Regions from separate parts of the Streptomyces sp. NPDC006529 genome, predicted to be linked through region 1. Evidence: riboswitches for the same ligand, from Rfam matches in the RefSeq annotation. Region 1 holds a riboswitch; each other region holds the start of a gene.
What was found. A riboswitch is a leader RNA that binds a small molecule or an ion and turns the genes downstream of it on or off. The one in region 1 is predicted to bind cobalamin.
Positions count from the first base shown of each region.

Region 2: another riboswitch for cobalamin. It lies ahead of ABZY31_RS21025 (ABC transporter substrate-binding protein); the one in region 1 lies ahead of cobN (cobaltochelatase subunit CobN).
Region 3: another riboswitch for cobalamin. It lies ahead of ABZY31_RS24900 (ribonucleoside-diphosphate reductase subunit alpha); the one in region 1 lies ahead of cobN (cobaltochelatase subunit CobN).

Region 1 is NZ_JBEXPB010000005.1:206,519-213,342, forward strand. It holds gene cobN (cobaltochelatase subunit CobN) at 1-2,195, opposite strand, end outside; cobalamin riboswitch at 2,228-2,391, opposite strand; gene cobG (precorrin-3B synthase) at 3,159-4,568, shown strand; gene ABZY31_RS06930 (precorrin-8X methylmutase) at 4,577-5,224, shown strand; gene ABZY31_RS06935 (precorrin-2 C(20)-methyltransferase) at 5,221-6,786, shown strand.
Region 2 is NZ_JBEXPB010000030.1:62,606-69,429, forward strand. It holds gene ABZY31_RS21005 (sigma-70 family RNA polymerase sigma factor) at 1-110, opposite strand, end outside; gene ABZY31_RS21010 (glycoside hydrolase family 18 protein) at 367-1,698, opposite strand; gene ABZY31_RS21015 (hypothetical protein) at 1,892-2,488, opposite strand; tRNA gene ABZY31_RS21020 (tRNA-Trp) at 2,631-2,703, shown strand; cobalamin riboswitch at 2,800-2,930, shown strand; gene ABZY31_RS21025 (ABC transporter substrate-binding protein) at 2,967-3,995, shown strand; gene ABZY31_RS21030 (iron ABC transporter permease) at 3,992-5,020, shown strand; gene ABZY31_RS21035 (ABC transporter ATP-binding protein) at 5,017-5,805, shown strand; gene ABZY31_RS21040 (VOC family protein) at 5,861-6,256, opposite strand; gene ABZY31_RS21045 (DUF3291 domain-containing protein) at 6,559-6,824, shown strand, end outside.
Region 3 is NZ_JBEXPB010000043.1:5,797-12,620, reverse strand. It holds gene ABZY31_RS24905 (ribonucleotide-diphosphate reductase subunit beta) at 69-1,097, opposite strand; gene ABZY31_RS24900 (ribonucleoside-diphosphate reductase subunit alpha) at 1,097-3,481, opposite strand; cobalamin riboswitch at 3,645-3,794, opposite strand; gene ABZY31_RS24895 (YbdD/YjiX family protein) at 4,104-4,301, opposite strand; gene ABZY31_RS24890 (carbon starvation CstA family protein) at 4,298-6,502, opposite strand; gene ABZY31_RS24885 (GntR family transcriptional regulator) at 6,748-6,824, opposite strand, start outside.

The DNA of each region.
Region 1 (6,824 bases):
ACGGCCTCCACCTCGTCGGCCGAGGTCCGGGTGGGCGCGGCCTCGTCCAGGCCGAGCGCCTCGCGCAGGCCCGGAAGCGCCGTCGTACCGCCCCAGATCTGGCGGGCGCGCAGGATGGACAGGACCAGGTTGACGCGGTCCGGGCCGGCCGGGGCGCCGCCCAGCACGTGCAGGCCGTCGCGGATCTGCGCGTCCTTGACCTCGCAGAGCCAGCCGTCGACGTGCAGCAGGAAGTCGTCGAAGCCGTCGTCGTCCGGGCGGGCCTCCAGGCCCAGGTCGTGGTCGAGCTTCGCGGCCTGGATCAGGGTCCAGATCTGGGCTCGGATCGCGGGCAGCTTGGCCGGGTCCATGGAGGAGATCTGCGCGTACTCGTCCAGGTGCTGCTCCAGGCGCGCGATGTCGCCGTACGACTCCGCGCGGGCCATCGGCGGCACCAGGTGGTCGACCAGGGTCGCGTGCACGCGGCGCTTGGCCTGGGTGCCCTCGCCCGGGTCGTTGACCAGGAACGGGTAGACGAGCGGGAGGTCGCCGAGCGCGGCGTCCGGCGCACAGGAGGCGGAGAGGCCGGCGTTCTTGCCGGGCAGCCACTCCAGGTTGCCGTGCTTGCCCAGGTGGATCATGGCGTCGGCGCCGAAACCGCCGTCCTCGGCCGCGGCCTGGATCCAGCGGTAGGCGGCGAGGTAGTGGTGCGAGGGCGGGAGGTCCGGGTCGTGGTAGATCGCGATCGGGTTCTCGCCGAAGCCGCGCGGCGGCTGGATGAGGATGAGCAGGTTCCCGCGGCGCAGCGCCGCCAGCACGATGTCGCCGTCGGGGTCGCCGCCGGCCGCGGTGCGCGAGCGGTCCAGGAACATGTTGCCGGGCGCCTGCCCCCAGTGCTCCTCGACGCCTTCGCGCAGCTCGCCGGGGAGCGTGGCGTACCAGCGGCGGTAGTCGGCGGCCGGGATCCGGACCGGGTTGCGGGCCAGCTGCTCCTCGGTGAGCCAGTCCTGGTCGTGGCCGCCGGCCTCGATCAGCGCGCGGATCAGCTCGTCCCCGTCGCCGGAGACCAGACCGGGGATCTCCTCGGCCGGGCCGAAGTCGTAGCCCTCCGCGATCAGGCGGCGCAGCAGTGCGACGGCGCTGGCGGGGGTGTCGAGACCGACGGCGTTGCCGATGCGGGAGTGCTTGGTGGGGTACGCGGAGAGGACGAGCGCGATCCGCTTCTCGGCGTTCGGGGTGTGCCGCAGCCGGGCGTGGCGTACGGCGATGCCCGCGACGCGGGCGGCCCGCTCGGGATCGGCGACGTACGCCGGGAGGCCGTCCTCGTCGATCTCCTTGAAGGAGAACGGGACGGTGATCAGCCGGCCGTCGAACTCCGGTACCGCGACCTGGCTGGCCGAGTCGAGCGGGGACAGGCCCTCGTCGCTCTCCTGCCACGTCTCGCGGGAACCGGTCAGGCACAGCGCCTGCAGGATCGGTACGTCGAGGGCGGCGAGCGCGCCCGCGTCCCACGACTCGTCGTCGCCGCCCGCCGAGGCCTCGGCGGGGCGGGTGCCGCCCGCCGCCAGGACCGTGGTCACGATGGCGTCCGCCGTCGCCAGCTCCGCGAGCAGTTCCGGCTCGGGGGAGCGCAGCGAGGAGACGTACAGCGGCACGGGCACGCCGCCCGCGTCCACCACGGCGTCCGCGAGGCCGTGCACGAAGGCGGTGTTGCCGCTCATGTGGTGGGCGCGGTAGTAGAGCACCGCGATCCGGGGGCCCGTGGCCGGCACCGCCGCGCGCTCCAGCCTGCCCCAGGTGGGCGCGGCCGCGGGCGGGTCGAAGCCGTGGCCGGTGAGCAGCACGGTGTCCGAGAGGAAGCGGGCCAGCTGCTCCAGGTTGGCCGGGCCGCCGTGCGCGAGGTAGGCGTGGGCCTCGGCCGCGATGCCGATGGGGACGGTGGAGGCCTCCATCAGCTGGGCGTCGGGGGCCTGTTCGCCGGTCAGGACGACGACCGGCCGGGGCTGGTCGGCGGCGAGGAGCAGGTCGAGCCCCTCCTGCCAGGCGCGCAGGCCGCCGAGGAGGCGTACGACGACCAGGTCCACGCCGTCGAGCAGCGCGGGGAGGTCGTCGAGGGGGAGCCGGGAAGGGTTCGCGAACCGGTACGGGACCGGGCCGTCGTCCGAGGCGCGGGCACTGAGCAGATCGGTGTCGGACGTCGACAGCAGCAGGATCATGCGGCGGCGGGCCTTCCTCGGGGTTTCCGCGCCCCGGGCAGTGAGGACGACGGGAGTTCCTGACTCACCCGGTGGCGCGGTGGGGCGCTGCCGGATTCACAGTGGCGGGACCGCGCCGGAATCGCACCGGGCTTCCTCCCATGTCGCCGTCCTCGGCGATGACGGGCCGAATGGCCCGTCGAGGGGCCATCTTAGGTGCCGGGGCGAGCGGATGGCAGGTGGGGGCGGTTCCCGGGGTGGATCGCTGGCGCGGGGCCGGGGTTTGGTGGTGCGGGGCCGGGTTTTGGCGGCGGGTGCGGGTCGTGGGGCCTGTGGTGTGCCCTCAATCGCCGGGCGGGCTGGATTTGGTTCGGGTGGTCGGGTGGCCGCGGGTGCTGGGCGGGCTGGGTGTGGCTGGGGGTGGGTGTGTGGCTGCGGGTGTTGGGCGGGCTGGGATTGGCAGGCGGGTGGGTCGTTGGGCCGGGGTGGTGGTGGCCTTGGCTGTGTTGGCGGGTGCGGGTGGTGGGGCCTCCGGCGGGCCCTCAAACGCCGGGCGGGCTGATTTTGGCGACCGGGGTGCCGGGCAGGCCGGATCGGACTGGGGTGGTTGTGTGGCCAGGGTGTGGGGGCTGGAATTGGCTGCGCCGGGATGCGGGCAAATTTCAGCCTCGCCGGCGTTTGAGGCGCCGCCGGAGGCTCCACATGGCGGCAGTCGCCAACGCACCGGCGGCTGACGGGCGCGCAGGCCCGGGCCGCGGGGCCGGCGGCATCTGGGCGTGCGCCGGGCCGGGTCGGTGGCATGGGGGCGTGCCGGGCCAGGCCGGGCCGGGTCGGTGGCATGCGGGCGTGCCGGGCCAGGTCGGGCCGGGGCGCGGCGACGGCATGCGGGCGGGCAGAGCCCGGGGCGGCGGGGCGTGGCCGGGGGGACGGGGCGTGGTGACGGACACAGGTCGGCGGGCGCCGATCGTGGGTATGCTCGCCGCCATGCCCCCGCCCTCTTCCGCCGCATCCCGGGACGAACCCGTCATACGGGACCGCGGCGACGCCTGCCCCGGCGCGCTGCGCTTGCACGCGGCGGACGACGGGCACCTCGCCCGGATCCGGATCCCCGGGGGTCTGCTCACGGCGGATGCCGCCGCCGCAGTGGCCGACGCCGCGGACCGGCTCGGCGACGGGCACCTCGACCTCACCTCGCGGGGCAACGCGCAGCTGCGCGGCCTCGGCGCGAGCTGCGGCGGCGAACTCGCCGCCCTGCTGACCGCCGCCGGACTGCTGCCCGCCGCAGCGGCCACCCACGAACGCGTCCGCAACATCGTCGCCTCGCCCCTCTCCGGGCTCGACCGGCAGGGTCGCCCCGACGTCACGCCGTGGGTCGGCGCGCTGGACCGGCTGCTGTGCGCGAGCGGGCCCGCGGCCGCGCTGTCCGGGCGCTTCCTCTTCGCCCTCGACGACGGACGCGGCGACGTGTCCTCGCTCGCACCCGACGTGCACGTGCTGGCCCTGAAGCGCGGAATGGCCGTGCTGTGGACGCACGATGACACCGACGCGGTCGCCGTGGGCCACCAGGACGCCCCCCGGGCGGCCCTGACGGTCGCCCGGTACTTCCTCGACGTGGTCCACGAAGCCGGCACCAAGGCCTGGCGGGTGAGCGAGCTTCCCGTCGAACAACGCCCGGAGTCCGGGGAGTTGCTCAAGCGGTTGCGGGAGCGGGGCATTTCGGCCGAGCGGGCCCACGGCTTCCGGCGCCGGACCGGACCCGGGCCCCGCCCGGGTCCGGTGGCGGGACTGGACCCGGACCACGTCGCCCTCTCGGTACTGGCCCCGCTGGGCCGGCTGACCAGCGCCCAGTGGCGCCTGCTCGCCGCCACGGCCACCGCCGCGGCCGGGACCCTGCGGCTCACGCCCTGGCGCGGGATCGTCGTTCCCGGTGTCCGCGCGGCCACGGCCGCCGACACCCTCGCCCGGCTCGCCGACGCCGGGCTGGTCACGGCGCCCGGCGACCCGTGGGAGAACGTGAGCGCCTGCACCGGGCGGCCCGGCTGCGCGAAGGCGCTGGCCGACGTACGGGCCGACGCCCGCGCGGTCGTGGCCCGTTCGGGCGCGGCGGGCGGACCGGACGCACCGGTCCCCGCGGCACCGGCACTGCCCGTGCACTGGTCCGGGTGCGAGCGGCGCTGCGGGCACCCGCGCGCCCGCGCCTGGGTGGACCTGGTCGCCGGGCCCCGGGGGTACGGCGTCACCGTGGCCGGCCCGCGCGCCGGGCACGCGGTGCGGGAGGACGTACCGGCCACCCCCGAGGACCTGACCGCCGCCCTCGCGGAAGCGGATGCGGAAGCCGCGTTCCACCAGCCCCACCCGACCCAGCACACCCAGCAGCCTCAGCGGCAGATGTAGTTGAAGAGATGAGCGAGTACACAGTGTTCGAGTACGAGAAGGACGGCGCCGCGATCTACCGCCAGTCCTTTGCCACGATCCGCGCCGAGGCGGACCTCGCCGGGCTGCCCGCCTCGGTGTCGCAGGTCGCCGTACGCATGATCCACGCGTGCGGGATGACCGACCTGACCAAGGATCTGGGGTACACGCCGGACGTGGTGCTGCGCGCCCGCGCCGCGCTGAACGCGGGGGCGCCCATCCTGTGCGACGTCCGCATGGTCGCCAGCGGGGTCACCCGCAAGCGGCTGCCCGCCGACAACGAGGTGATCTGCACCCTGTCGGACCCGGCCGTACCGGACCTGGCCGCGAAGATGGGCACCACGCGCAGCGCCGCCGCCCTCGAACTCTGGCGCAACCGCGACCTGTTGGAAGGCTCCGTGATCGCCGTCGGCAACGCGCCGACCGCCCTCTTCCGGCTGCTGGAGATGATCGAGGAAGGCGCGCCCCGTCCGGCCGCCGTCATCGGCGTGCCCGTCGGATTCATCGGCGCCGCCGAATCCAAGGACGCGCTCGCCGCCCACCCCTCGGGGCTGGACCACCTGATCGTCCGGGGGCGGCGCGGCGGCAGCGCCATCGCCGCCGCCGCCGTCAACGCGATCGCGAGCGAGGAAGAATGAGCGCCACCAGCGCCACCAGCGCGACGACCACCCCCGCCACCACCGGTGCCGCCGGTACGGGAGCCGCGGCCGGACGGCTCTACGGCGTGGGCCTCGGCCCCGGCGACCCCTCCCTGATGACCCTGCGGGCCGTTCAGGTGATCGCGGAGGCGGACGTCGTCGCCTACCACAGCGCCCGCCACGGACGTTCCATCGCCCGCTCGATCGCGGCCGCCCACCTGCGCGCGGACCACATCGAAGAGCCGCTGGTCTACCCGCTCACCACCGAGAGCACCGATCACCCCGGCGGCTACCAGGGAGCGATGGAGGAGTTCTACGAGGCCTCCGCCGCCCGGCTCGGCGCCCACCTCGACGCGGGCCGGACCGTGGCCGTGCTCGCCGAGGGCGACCCGCTCTTCTACGGCTCGTACATGCACATGCACAAGCGGCTCGCCGACCGGTACGCGACCGAGGTGATCCCCGGGGTCACCTCCGTCAGCGCCGCCGCCGCCCGCCTGCAGACCCCCCTCGTCGAGGGCGAGGAGGTGCTCACGATCCTGCCCGGCACGCTGCCCGAGGAAGAACTGACGGCCCGTCTGGCGGCCACCGACTCCGCCGTGGTGATGAAGCTCGGCCGCACCTTCCCCGCCGTGCGGCGGGCGATGGAAACGTCCGGGCGGCTGCCCGAGGCGCGCTACGTCGAGCGCGCGACGATGGCCGGGGAGCGCACCGGGATGCTCGCGGACACCGACCCCGAGACCGTGCCGTACTTCGCCGTGGCCGTGCTGCCGAGCCGGATCGGCAACCCCGGCTGCCGGCCCGCGCCCGCGCCGGGCGCCGTCGGCGAGGTCGTCGTCGTGGGCACCGGACCGGCCGGTCCCCTGTGGCTGACCCCGGAGACGAAGCGCGCGCTGGCCGACGCGGACGCGCTGGTCGGGTACACGACCTACCTCGACCGGGTGCCCGTACGGCCGGGCCAGGTCCGGCACGGCTCCGACAACAAGGTCGAGTTCGAGCGGGCCGAGTTCGCGCTCGACCTGGCCCGGCGCGGGCAGCGCGTCGCGGTGGTCTCCGGCGGCGACCCGGGCGTCTTCGCCATGGCCACGGCGGTCCTGGAAGTCGCCTCGCAGGACGAGCACGCGGACATTCCGGTCCGGGTGCTGCCCGGGGTCACCGCCGCCAACGCGGCCGCCGCGGCCGCGGGCGCGCCGCTCGGCCACGACTACGCCACGATCTCGCTGTCCGACCGGCTCAAGCCGTGGGAGGTCATCGCGCAGCGGCTGCACGCCGCGGCCGGAGCCGACTTGGTGATCGCCCTGTACAACCCCGGTTCGCGTAGCCGCACTTGGCAGGTCGGCAAGGCCCGCGAACTGCTGCTGGAGCACCGGGCGCCGGACACCCCGGTGGTGCTGGCCCGTGATGTGGGCGGCCCGGAGCAGTCCATCCGGATCGTGCGGCTCGCGGATCTGGACCCGGCGCAGGTGGACATGCGGACGCTGCTGCTGATCGGCTCGTCGCAGACGCGGGTGGTCCGGCGCGGGGACGGGCGGCAGATCGTCTGGACGCCGCGGCGCTACGGGTAGTCCCGGTTACGGGCGGGCCCCTGGGGTTCCGGGCGGCC
Region 2 (6,824 bases), on a different contig from region 1:
CCGACGATGTTGTAGACGAGCGGCAGGTGCGCGCCGACGAGTTCGTCCTGCGCCCCCGGATCGCCCGCGCGGGCGGCCGACACCAGCGCTGCGATGTGCTGAGTACTCATGTGATGATCCCTGTCCGTACCGGCGGTCGATGGTGCCCAATACCTGGGAGACCGCCGAGCGGGGCCCCGATAACACTTATCGGTGAGCACTCTCTCGCACAAGGGGGCGGGGGGCGCACGGGGGGCCGATGGAAGGGGCCGACGGAGGGACCCCGGGGCCGGCCGCGCGGCCGGTCGGGGGACCCCCTCCCGGGGCGGGGGCCGGTGCCGGACGGGTGTCGGTTCGCGCCACCCGGGGCCCCCGCCGGCCGTCGGGTCAGTGGCCGCGCAGCCCCCGGTCCACGGCCGTCATCAGCTCGCCGTCCGCCGTGTCGCCGTCCAGCGACCAGAACATCGCGCCGCCGAGGCCGTGCTCGCGGATGTACGCCGTCTTGGTGCGCAGCACCTGCGGGTCGTCGTAGGTCCACAGCGTCGTGCCGTCGAAGAGCCACGCGCTGCCCGCCCGGCGGTCCCGGTGCAGGGTGTACGCGCCGGAGTCGGCCAGTTTCCTCAGCGCCTTGTAGTCCTCGTACCCGGCGGACCACGTCGCGGGCGCCGGGCCCGTCGCCGGGCGGCCCATGCCGTCGCCGCCGCCGGTGACCCCGGTCCAGCCCTGACCGTAGAACGGCATGCCCATGACCAACTTGCCCGCGGGTGCCCCGCGCCGCAGCCACGCGTCCACCGTCCCGTCGACGCTGAAGTCGTTCCGCGCGTACAGGGCCGACTGCTGGGCGGTGGTCTTCTCGCCGGAGACGTGGAAGTCGTAACCCTGGAGCGTGACGAAGTCCAGGTTCCGCATGATCTTCGGGACCTCGAAGCCCGCGTCGATCTTGGCGGGGGCGGTCGGGACGAAGGCGGTCAGCTGGTACTTCTTCTTCTGGGTCCGCCCGTAGGCGTCGAGCTGGGTACGGAACTCCTGGACCAGCGCCGTGAAGTTGCGCCTGTCCTCCGGGCGGTGGGTGGTGTCGGTGTCCCCGGCCGACCCCGGCCACTCCCAGTCGAGGTCGATCCCGTCGAAGAGGCCCGCGGCCGCGCCCGCGCCGCCGCGGGCACCGTCCTGCGGCAGATTGCCCTTGATGTAGAGGTCGATGCAGGACGCGACGAGCGCCTTGCGCGAGGCGGGGGTCCGGGCGGCGTCCGAGAAGTGCGTGGACCAGCTCCAACCGCCCAGGGAAATCTGTGCCTTGAGGCCCGGATGCCGGGCCTTCAGCTCGCGCAGCTGGTTGAAATTGCCGGCGAGCGGCTGGTCCCAGGTGTCGGCCACGCCGTCGACCGAGCCCGCGGCGTCGAGCGGACGGCCGTAGTCCGCCCAGGCGTCGGCCTCGCCGGGGACGTTGCCGGTGAAGCACGTGCCGTCCGCGCCGATGTTGCCGAAGGCGTAGTTGACGTGGGTGAGCTTGGCGGCGGCGCCGCTCGTTTCGAGGTTCTTGACCTGGAAGTCGCGTCCGTAGACGCCCCATTGGGTGAAGTATCCGACGCGGTGGTAGGCGCGTCCGTGACCGGAGCCGCCCTCGGAAGGGGCGGTGGCGGCTCCTGCGGCGGGCGCGACGGCCGCCAGGAGGGACAGGGAACAGGCGGCGGCCAGCCTGCCGAGCGTACTGCGGCGCATGGGCTTCCTTTGCGGATGCGGGGAGTGGTGCTCCTGAGCCGTGCTGTGCGCGTGCTGTGCATCCGGAAGCTATTGGTCTGGACCAGGGCGGTCAAGGGGGCGGGCGGCCGATGTGGTCAAGGGTGCGGGTGGCGGACGTGTCACGGGGGCAGGTGTCGTACGTGCCGCGGGGTCGGGCGGCCGACGGTCCGGCTCAGGACAGGCTCCACTGGCCGATGTCGTCGGCGGACCCGCTGTTCAGTGCGAACTGCACGGCCGAGGCGCGGGCGTCCTGCGGCAGTTCGAAGGTGACGCAGCCGGTGGCGGAGTCGCCGGGCGCCAGGGACCGTCCTTCGGTGAACTCGGCCCCGGCCGTCGTCGGCAACGCCACGCCGGAATAGCGCTCACCGTCGGCGTCCAGGAGGTACGAGCCGCTGCGCGGCGGGTCGGCGTAGGCGGCCGTACCGGTGTTGAGCAGGCGGAACTCGACCGCGACGAGGCGCCCGGCCGGATCCCGCAGGGCGTGCGCGGCGCGCGGGGCCGCCGGGTCGGTCACGGCGACGAGGGTGACGTCGAGCAGCTCGCCCGGGCGGTTGCCGCGGAGCGAGATGGTCTCGCCGGTGGGGTCGGTGGCGGTCGTCGCCACGGGCCCGCTGACGGTGGTTGCCCCGGGCCCGGCGGCGGCCGTCGCCATGGGGCCGGCGGCCGTCGTCGCGGGTCCGACGGCCGTCGTCCCCGGCCCGGCGCCGAGACCGAGCAGGACCGGTACGGCGAGCGCGAGGGTGGCCAGGGGGGACCGGAGACGGCGCACGGCGGGACCTCCTCGGGCACGGGACACCTCCACCATCCGTCTCCTCCTCCCGCCCCGCCACCCGCGCGGTTCCCACGGGCCCGACCACATCGTGGAAGTGATTGGATCATCCGCCCGCCGCGTGCGAAGCTGGTGTCACCGGAGGGGCGTAGCTCAGTTGGTAGAGCGTTGGTCTCCAAAACCAAATGCCGTAGGTTCGAGTCCTGCCGCCCCTGCACGAAGAAGATCCGCCACAGCCCAGGTGGGAGCCCGCTCCCCCTGGGCTTTCGCGTGGTGCCGACGCGCCCCGCCGATGGCCCGGGCGCGGCCGGTCTGGCAGACTCGGCCGGGTTACCCGGGCGGCGCGGACCAGGAAACCGGTGTGAAACCGGTACGGTCCCGCCACTGTGACCGGGCCCTCGCGGCCCGGGAGTCAGACACTGACGCGCCGCCTCTTCACTTCGACCAGGGGACGAGGATCCCCCGGAGAGGCTTCGCCATGCCGCGTTTCCGCGCCGCCCTGCGCGCGCTCAGCCCGCTCGCCGCCCTGGCGCTCCTGATACCGCTCGCCGCCTGCGCCGCCACCCCGGACGAAGGGGCCCGCGACGGCGTCGCGCCGGACGGAACCACCCGGTCGGCGGCCGCCCCCGGGAGCGGGGGATTCCCGTACACCGTGACCAACTGCGGTGTGACGACGACGTACAAGGCCCCGCCCCGCCGCGCCGTCGCCATGAACCAGCACGCCACCGAATTGCTGCTCGCCCTCGGCCTCGGGGACCGGATGGCGGGCACCGCCTACCTCGACGACGCCGTCCTGCCCGCCTACCGGCCGGCCTACGACAAGATCAAGGTGCTGGCGAAGGAGTACCCCTCGAAGGAGCTGCTCCTCGGCGCCGACCCCGACTTCGTCTACGGCGGCTACTCCAGCGCCTTCGACGCCGCGCAGGGCCGCGACCGCGCCGCGTTGGGCAAGAGCGGCATCAACACCCGGCTCAGCGTGGAGTACTGCACCCCGGGACCGGTCCGGTTCGAGCAGCTGAAGACCGAGATCACCGAAGTCGCCCGCACCTTCGGCGTGCCCGAGCGGGGCGCGAGGCTGATCGAGGACGAGCAGCGCCGCATCGACGCGGTGACCGCCCGCGTCAAGGACAAGGCGCGCCCGAACGTCTTCGTCTACGACTCCGGCGAGGCCGCCGCCTTCACCTCGGGCGGCAACGGCATCGGCAACGAGATCGTCTCCCTCGCGGGCGGAAGGAACGTGTTCGCCGACCTCAAGGACACCTTCGGCGACGTGTCCTGGGAGAAGGTCATCGAACGCGAGCCCGACACCGTGCTGATCTACGACTACGGCGGGACGAGCGTCGAAGCGAAGAAGCAGCGTCTGGTGAACGATCCGGCCCTCGCGCGGGTTCCCGCGATCAGGGACCGCCGTTTCGTCGTCCTTCCGCTGTCCTCCGCCGTCCTCGGGGTCCGCGTCGCCGACGCCGTCACATCCCTGGCCGGCCAGCTGCACCCCGACGCCGCGTGACGGCGGACCGCCGCCGGGCCCCCCTCGTCCTCGTCCTCCTCGCCCTCGCGCTGGTCGGCGGCGCGGTGGCGGGCCTGGCCCTGGGGCCGGTGCGGATCGCTCCCGGCCGGGTGCTGGACATCGTCCTGGCCGGACCGCGTCCCGGCGCCTTCGCCTCCATCGTGTGGGACGTGCGGATGCCGCGCGTGCTGCTCGCCATGGCCGTCGGAGCCGGGCTGGCCGTCACGGGCGCCGTGCTGCAGGCCCTCGTACGCAACCAGCTGGCCGATCCGTTCCTGCTCGGCGCGTCCTCCGGCGCCTCGGCGGGCGCCGTGGCCGTCATCGTGCTCGGCCTCGGGGCGGGCGTCGCGACCAGTGTCACCCTGCCCCTCGCCGCCTTCGCCGGGTCGCTCGGCGCCCTCGTCACGGTGTACGCCCTCGCCCGGCGCGGCGGCGCCATGACCACCGGGCGGCTGATCCTCGCCGGCGTCGCGGTCCAGTACGTGCTCTCCGCGCTGACCAGCCTCGCTCTGGTCCTCTCGGCCCGGGCGGAGCAGGTCCGGTCCATCCTCTTCTGGACGCTCGGCGGTCTCGGCGGGGCGCGCTGGGACCAACTGGCCGTGGCCGCCGTGGTCCTGGCGGTGGGGACCGGACTGCTGCTCGCCCTCGCCCGACCGCTCGACCTGCTGCTCGCGGGGGAGGAGGACGCGCGCACCCTGGGACTCGACACCGGACGCTTCCGGGCCGCCGCCTTCGTGCTGGCCTCCCTCGTCATCGGGGTGCTGGTCGCCTTCAGCGGCGCGATCGGGTTCGTCGGGCTGATGGTTCCCCATGCGGCCCGGATGGTCGTGGGAGCCGGGCACCGGGCACTGCTGCCGGTGGCCGCGCTGGGCGGGGCCGTGTTCCTGACGCTGGCCGACCTGGTCGCCCGTACCGCCGCCGCGCCCGAGGAGATACCGGTCGGCGTCGTCACCGCGCTGATCGGCGGGCCGTTCTTCCTGTGGATGCTGCGGCGTTCCGGCCGCTCCGAGGGGGTGGCCGGATGACGGCGCCGGTGACCTCCGCGCCGCTGGAACTGCGGGCCGAGGCCGTACGTTACGAGGTCGACGGGAACACCCTGCTGCGCGGCATCGACCTCACCGCCCGCCCCGGTGAGACGGTCGGCGTGGTCGGTCCCAACGGCAGCGGCAAGACCACCTTGCTGCGCTGCGTCTACGGCACCTTGCGGCCCACCGCAGGCCGGGTGCTCCTGGACGGCGTGGACGCGGCCACGCTGGGCGTCAAGGAGCGGGCCCGGCGGGTGGCGGTCGTGCCGCAGGACGCGAGCGGCACCTTCGGGCTGACCGTGCGCGAGGTGGTGGCCATGGGGCGTGGTCCGCACAAGCGGTTCTGGGAACAGGACGGGCCGGCTGACGCCCGGCGCGTCACCGCAGCGCTGGCGACGGTCGGCGCCGAGGCCCTGGCCGCCCGCCGCTTCGACGAACTGTCCGGCGGCGAGCGCCAGCGTGCGCTGGTGGCCCGCGCCCTCGTCCAGGACCCCGCCCTGCTCGCGCTCGACGAGCCCACCAACCACCTCGACATCCGCTACCAGTTGGACGTCCTCCGCCTGGTCCGGGACCTGCCCGCCACGGCCTTACTGGTCCTGCACGACCTGAACCTCGCCGCGTCCTTCTGCGACCGGCTGTACGTCCTGGACGCGGGCCGCGCGGTGGCCTCGGGGCCGCCGGGCGAGGTGTTGACGGAGGAACTCCTGGCCGAGGTGTACGGCGTGCGCACGCGCATCCAGGTCCACCCGACGACGGGGGCGCCGCACATCGTCTATCTGCCGTGAGCGGGCGGTCCGGGCGGGTCCGGGGACGGCCGTCCCCGGACCGGCCCGGCGCGGTTTACTTCGGGGTCGCGCCGCTGCCGTAGGGGCGGGTGATGATTTCCATTCCGTGCCCGGACGGGTCCAGGAAGTACAGGCCCCGGCCCCCGTCGTTGCGGTTGATCTCGCCGGGCTGCTTCTGCATCGGATCGGCGAAGTACGGGACGCCTGCGGCCTGGATCCGCGCGAAGGACGCGTCGAACTCCGCCTCGGAGATCAGGAAGGCGTAGTGCTGAGGGGTGACGGTCCCGGACGGGACGGTGGCGAAGTCCAGCGTGACGCCGTTGGCGGTGTCGACGGGGATGAAGGGTCCCCACGCGGTGCCGACTTCGAGTCCGAGGACGTGCGCCAGGAACTGCGCCGACTCCCGGCCGTCCCGGGAATGGATGATGGTGTGGTTCAACTCGACCGACATGGGTGAATGCCTCCGTAAGGCACCTCACGGTCACCTCCATGCCTCACCCGGACGGTGACCGGCACGCGATGACGTGAACACGATCCTAGACGGTCGGCGCCGCGAAGCGCGGACGGCCCGAGCACCGAAGGCCGCCCAGCCGGTGCGGGAGGCCACTTGGAGCGGCGAAACGCAACTTCGACAGGTCCGGCCCAGGCGGTTACCTTCACCTGGTCGCGGCGATCGCCCACGGTTGCGCAGGAGTTCCCCGTCCGGCGATCCCCGTCCCCCACATCAAGCGGCCCGTCCCCAAGGAGAGACGCATGCCCCGTCTTGCCCTGTACACCTTCGGCGTCCTGACCTCACCGCTCGCCGATCCCGGACCTCTCACCCGTGCGTTCTACGACAGTGGTGAGGCCGTCTACCGGACGATCAGCCAGTACCCCGGATACCTCGCGCACGCCGAAGCGGCAGAAGGCGGCGGCCGGGGCGCGCTCTTCGACGCGGACTGGGGTGCGTGGGGAGAGTTCGTTGTACCGGCCTGGTACGGCAAGGGCCGCACGGCGGAGACCACCGCCCTGGCGGCGAC
Region 3 (6,824 bases), on a different contig from region 1:
ATCCGGTCAGGCCCCGCGGGGTGCGGGGCCCGGCCGGAGCCGCGGGCGGCGGACCGGGCGTCCTCGTCCTAGAAGTCCTCGTCCAGGTCGACGGTGCCCTCGACCGCGACCTGGTAGGCCGACGGGCGGCGCTCGAAGAAGTTGGTCAGCTCCTGGACGCCCTGGAGCTCCATGAAGGAGAACGGGTTCTGGGCGCCGTAGACCGGCGCGAAGCCGAGGCGGACCAGGCGCTGGTCCGCGACGCACTCCAGGTACGCGCGCATCGACTCGGTGTTCATGCCCGGCAGGCCGTCGCCGCACAGGTCGCGGCCGAACTGCAGCTCGGCGTCGACGGCCTCCTTCAGCATGTCGACGACCTGCTGCTGGAGCGCGTCGTCGAACAGCTCCGGCTCCTCCTTGCGGACCGTGTCCACGACCTCGAAGGCGAAGTTCATGTGCATGGTCTCGTCCCGGAACACCCAGTTGGTGCCGGTCGCCAGACCGTGCAGCAGACCGCGCGAGCGGAACCAGTAGACGTAGGCGAAGGCGCCGTAGAAGAACAGGCCCTCGATGCACGCCGCGAAGCAGATCAGGTTCAGCAGGAAGCGGCGGCGGTCGGCCTGCGTCTCCAGCCGCTCCAGCTTCTCCACCTCGTTGATCCACTTGAAGCAGAACTGCGCCTTCTCGCGGATCGAGGGGATCTCCTCGACCGCGTCGAAGGCCGCCGCGCGGTCGTCCGGATCGGGGAGGTAGGTGTCGAGCAGCGTCAGGTAGAACTGGACGTGCACGGCCTCCTCGAACAGCTGGCGCGACAGGTACAGCCGCGCCTCGGGCGAGTTGATGTGCTTGTACAGGGTCAGCACGAGGTTGTTCGAGACGATCGAGTCACCCGTCGCGAAGAACGCGACGAGGCGGCCGATCATGTGCTGCTCACCGGGCGTCAGCTTCGCCAGGTCGGCGACGTCCGAGTGGAGGTCGACCTCCTCGACGGTCCAGGTGTTCTTGATCGCGTCCCGGTAGCGCTCGTAGAAGTCCGGGTAGCGCATGGGACGCAGGGTCAGCTCGAAGCCCGGGTCGAGCAGGTTCTTCTCGGCCGCGCTCTTGTGGGGGGAACTCATTACTGGCAGGCCTCGCATGACTCGGGGTTCTCAAGGGAGCAGGCGAGCGCCTCGGCGTCGGCGTCGGCCTGCGGGAGCGCCACCGGGGTGGCGGCCTGCGCGGCGCGGGCGATCTTCGTCGCCGGGCGCGAGCGCAGGTAGTACGTGGTCTTCAGGCCCTGCTTCCAGGCGTACGCGTACATCGAGGACAACTTCCCGATGGTCGGCGTCTCCAGGAACAGGTTCAGCGACTGCGACTGGTCGAGGTACGGCGTACGGGCCGCCGCCATGTCGATCAGGGCGCGCTGCGGGATCTCCCACGCCGTGCGGTACAGCGCGCGCACTTCGGCGGGGATCCAGCCGAAGCCCTGCACCGAACCGCTGGCCTCGCGCAGCGCCTCGCGGGTCTGCGCGTCCCAGACGCCGAGCTTCTTCAGCTCGGCCACCAGGTAGGCGTTGACCTGGAGGAACTCACCGCTGAGGGTCTCGCGCTTGAAGAGGTTGGAGACCTGCGGCTCGATGCACTCGTACACGCCCGCGATCGAGGCGATCGTCGCGGTCGGGGCGATCGCGAGGAGCAGCGAGTTGCGCATGCCGGTCTCGGCGATCCGGGCGCGCAGCGCGTCCCAGCGCTCCGGCCAGTTCAGCTCGGTCGCGTAGTGGTCCGGGTGCAGGACGCCGCGGGCGGTGCGGGTCTGCTCCCAGGCCGGCAGCGGGCCGCTGCGCTCGGCGAGGTCGCAGGAGGCCTCGTACGCGGCCAGCATGATGCGCTCGGAGAGCTTGGTGGACAGCGCCTTCGCCTCGGGGGAGTCGAAGGGCAGCTTCAGCTTGAAGAAGACGTCCTGGAGGCCCATCGCGCCCAGACCCACCGGACGCCAGCGGGCGTTGGAACGCCCGGCCTGCTCGGTCGGGTAGAAGTTGATGTCCACCACGCGGTCGAGGAAGGTCACGGCGGTGCGGACGGTCTCGTCCAGCCGCTCCCAGTCGATCTCACCGGTCTCGGCGAGGACGAACGCGCCGAGGTTGACCGAGCCGAGGTTGCAGACGGCGGTCTCGCCGTCGTTGGTGACCTCGATGATCTCGGTGCACAGGTTCGAGGAGTGGACGACGGTGCCCGGCTCGGCGGTCTGGTTGGCCGTGCGGTTGGAGGCGTCCTTGAAGGTCATCCAGCCCTGGCCGGTCTGCGCGAGGGTGCGCATCATCCGGCCGTACAGGTCGCGGGCGGGCATGGTCTTGCGGGCCAGGCCGTCCGCCTCGGCCTTGCGGTAGGCGGCGTCGAAGTCGTCGCCCCACAGGTCGACCAGCTCCGGCACGTCGGCCGGGGAGAACAGCGACCAGTCGGCGTCGGCGTTCACGCGGCGCATGAACTCGTCCGGCACCCAGTGGGCGAGGTTCAGGTTGTGGGTGCGGCGCTGGTCCTCACCGGTGTTGTCGCGGAGCTCCAGGAACTCCTCGATGTCCGCGTGCCAGGTCTCCAGGTAGACGGCGGCGGCGCCCTTGCGGCGGCCGCCCTGGTTCACGGCGGCGACGGAGGCGTCGAGGGTCTTGAGGAACGGCACGATGCCGTTGGAGTGCCCGTTGGTGCCGCGGATCAGCGAACCGCGGGCGCGGATGCGGGAGTACGAGAGGCCGATGCCGCCGGCGTGCTTGGAGAGGCGCGCGACCTGGTGGTAGCGGTCGTAGATCGAGTCCAGCTCGTCGAGCGGAGAGTCAAGCAGGTAGCACGAGGACATCTGCGGGTGCCGGGTGCCGGAGTTGAAGAGCGTGGGGGAGGAGGGCAGGTAGTCGAGGCGGCTCATCAGCCGGTACAGCGAGGCCACTTCCTCGACGGCCTGGACGCTCTCGTCCGCGGCGAGGCCGCAGGCCACGCGCAGCATGAAGTACTGCGGGGTCTCCACGACCTGGCGGGTGATCGGGTGGCGCAGCAGGTAGCGGCTGTGCAGGGTGCGCAGACCGAAGAAGCCGAAGCGGTCGTCGGCGCCCTCGGCGGCCGCGTGCTCGACGAGCGCGTCCAACCGGGTCGCGTGCGTGGCGACGAACGCGGCGGTGCGCTCCGCGATCAGGCCCTCGCGGTGACCGACTGCGACGGACGCCGAGAAGGAGGTGGCCCCCTGGCCCGCGGCCTCTTCCGCGATCGTCAGCGTCAGCAGACGGGCGGCCAGCCGGGAGTACGCCGGGTCCTCCGAGATCAGGCCGGCGGCCGCCTCGGTGGCCAGGCCGCGCAGTTCGGCCTCGTCGGCCACGGAGCTGCGGCCCCGCAGCGCGGCGGCGGCGACCCGGCCGGGGTCGGTGTCGGCCAGGTCGGCGGTGAGGTCGGTGAGGGTGCGCAGCAGCGCGGCGCCGGGACCCTCGGTGGCCTCGGGCTGGGCGGACTCGGCGCGCGGTGCGGCAGGCGCGATGGTCACGTGGGGGGCTCTCCCTCGCTCGGCTCCGGACGACTCACGGGGCGGGGCGAGGGGGCTGCCGGGCGGGCACGGACGTGCGGGCCCGGGGCAGGGCTCGGCGCGTCTCCACACGGCGTCCACCGGCCCAACCGCGAGGCCCGGACGTATCGGCGTCCGGACCGGTCGGTCCGGGCGCACTGTCGGCAGGTCCTCGGACTTGCGGCAGCACCAATGGGTGGTTGGGTGCAGTTCATACCGTTGCGGGACAGTTCCGGATTCGCACCGGATTCCCCTGCGGCGACAGCGAGCACGAGCATACATGTGGGGGCCGCTCGTTGCGCGACCCCCACATGTTGTGTCGGCGCGGCTACAACTCCATCCGATGCGGCGGCGCGAGGACGGCCGGTACGGGCGCCCCGGCACCCTCCGGGGCCCGGCTGGTCCGGCGGCTCCCGCAGGCCCCGTGGCCCCCGGCAGGGCCCCTCGGCGGTCCCTCCGGCGGGCTCGGACAGGTCCCCCGGCGAGGCCGTGGGGGCGGCCGGAGGCCGGCGACCGGGACCCCGCCGCCGACGGCCCGTCCCACGCGAGAGGCCGCCGGGTTCCCGGTCGGGGAATCCGGCGGCCTCCGGTTCGCGGTGGCTCCTCAGCAGCAGCGGAAGCCCTCGCGGGGGTCCGCCTCGCGGGCGTCGGTGCGGGCCCGCTCGAAGGCCCTGCGGGTGGGCACCTCGGCGTGCGGGTCGTGGGAGCGCGCATGGGCGACGTACCGCTCGTAGGCGCTCTCGCCCGAGAACTCGCGGACGTAGAACCGGATCCGGCCCAGCGCCGCCCGGACGGCGCTCACGCCACCGGTTCCTTGACCCGGCCGCCGCCCGAGTCCAGACCCGCGGCGGCCAGTTCCGCCTTCTCGGCGGCCGTCGGGATCAGGCCGGCCGGAGCGATGATCTTCGACTCCGACCACGGGACCTCGGAGAGCTCCGCGCTCCCCGGGTCGCGGACGGCCTTCAGGCAGGTCCGCAGCGCGTCCAGCAGGACGATGACGATCAGGAGCGCGAAGACCGCGGAGAGGACCCCGTCGACCGTGGCGTTGGTGACCACGGTGTGCATCTGGTCCATGGTCTTGGCGGGCTTGAGCACCTTGCCCGCCTCGATCCCGGCCAGGTACTTGTCGCGCTGGGCGAAGAAGCCGATCGTCGCGTCGTCGGAGAAGATCTTCTGGTAGCTGGCGGTGAGCGTCACGGCCACGTCCCAGGCCAGCGGGACCGCGGTCACCCAGGCCCACTTGAGCCGGCCCGACTTCACCAGCAGCGTGGTGCAGACGGCGAGGGCGACGGCGGCGAGCAGCTGGTTCGCGATGCCGAAGAGCGGGAAGAGCTGGTTGATGCCGCCCAGCGGGTCCTTCACGCCGACCCACAGGAAGTAGCCCCAGCCGCCGACGACGACCGCGCTGGCGAACCAGACGCCCGGCTTCCAGCTGACGTCCTTGAAGGACTTGTGCAGGTTGCCCAGGGTGTCCTGGAGCATGAACCGGCCGACCCGGGTGCCCGCGTCGACCGTGGTCAGGATGAAGAGGGCCTCGAACATGATGGCGAAGTGGTACCAGAACGCCTTCATCGCGGTCCCGCCGACCACGGACGAGAAGATCTCCGACATCCCGAGTGCGAAGGTCGGCGCGCCACCCGTGCGGGAGAGCAGGCTGGTCTCGCCGATGTCCTTGGCCGCCTGGGTCAGCGCGTCCGGGGTGATCGAGAAGCCGAGGCCGCCGATCGCCTGGGAGGCCTCCAGGGCGGTGGTGCCGATCCGGCCGCTGGGGGCGTTCACCGCGAAGAAGAGGCCCGGCTCGATGATGCAGGCGGCGATGACCGCCATGATCGCGACGAAGGACTCGGTCAGCATGGCGCCGTAGCCGATGACCCGGACCTGGGTCTCCTTCTGGATCATCTTCGGGGTGGTGCCGGAGGAGACCAGCGCGTGGAAGCCGGACAGCGCCCCGCACGCGATGGTGATGAAGACGAAGGGGAACATCGAGCCGGCGAAGACCGGTCCGTCGCCGCGGGTGGCGAAGTCGGTGACGGCGGGCATCTTCAGCGTCGGCAGGGCGATGACCACGCCCACGGCCATCAGCGCGATGGTGCCGACCTTCATGAAGGTGGAGAGGTAGTCGCGCGGGGCGAGCAGCATCCACACCGGCAGCACCGAGGCGAGGAAGCCGTACCCGACCATCCAGATGACCAGCGTCTCCTTGTCGAGCGTGAAGACGTCGGCGAGGGAGGAGTCGGCGACCCAGCCGCCCGCGACGATGGCGAGCAGCAGCAGGGCGACGCCGATGAGCGAGACCTCGGTGATCCGGCCCGGGCGCAGCACCCGCAGGTAGAAGCCCATGAAGAGGGCGATCGGGATGGTCATGCCGATGGAGAAGACGCCCCAGGGGGAGTCCGCCAGCGCGTTGACGATGACCAGGGCGAGGACCGCCAGCAGGATGATCATGATCATGAAGACCGCGACCAGCGCGGCCGCGCCGCCGACGGGGCCGATCTCGTCCCGGGCCATCTGGCCGAGCGAACGGCCGTTGCGCCGGGTGGAGAAGAACAGGGTCACCATGTCCTGGACCGCGCCCGCGAAGATCACGCCCGCGACGATCCAGATGGTGCCCGGCAGGTACCCCATCTGCGAGGCGAGCACCGGGCCGACCAGCGGGCCGGCGCCTGCGACGGCCGCGAAGTGGTGGCCGAAGAGCACCCGGCGGTCGGTGGGGTGGAAGTCGACACCGTTGTCGAGGCGTTCGGCCGGGGTGGCGCGGGTCTTGTCGACCTTCAGCACCCGGTCCGCGATGAAGCGCGCGTAGAAGCGGTAGCCGATGGCGTACGAGCCGAGCGCGGCGGCGAGCAGCCAGGCGGCGGAGATCTCCTCGCCGCGGGAGAGGGCGAGCACGCCCCAGCCGACGGCGCCGACGAGGGCGACGGCGGCCCAGACGGCGATGGACGCGGGGGTGAGCCCCCCGCCTCCCGACCGCCCGGCGGTTGCTTCGGGTCCAGCTTCCGGCATGATCCTCGTCCCCTCGTCGATCATCTGCGCGCGCGCAGGGAATCTACGGGGACCACCCGGTGAACGAAAGCCCCCGTCCGCATAGCGGTACGTGAGTCAACTACGGTTCGCGGGGCGGGTCGACGCCGCGGGGCCTCGAACGTATAACGATGGCCGGCGGCATGGCGGGGGCCTGGCCGCAGGGCGTGGACGTGCGGCGGAGCGCGGACCGGGAACGCGCGGGAGAGCCGCGTTCCCGGCCGGAATCAGACCGCCGGCCGCTTGAGGCGGGCCACGAACTTGTAGCGGTCGCCGCGGTACACCGAGCGCACCCACTCGACGG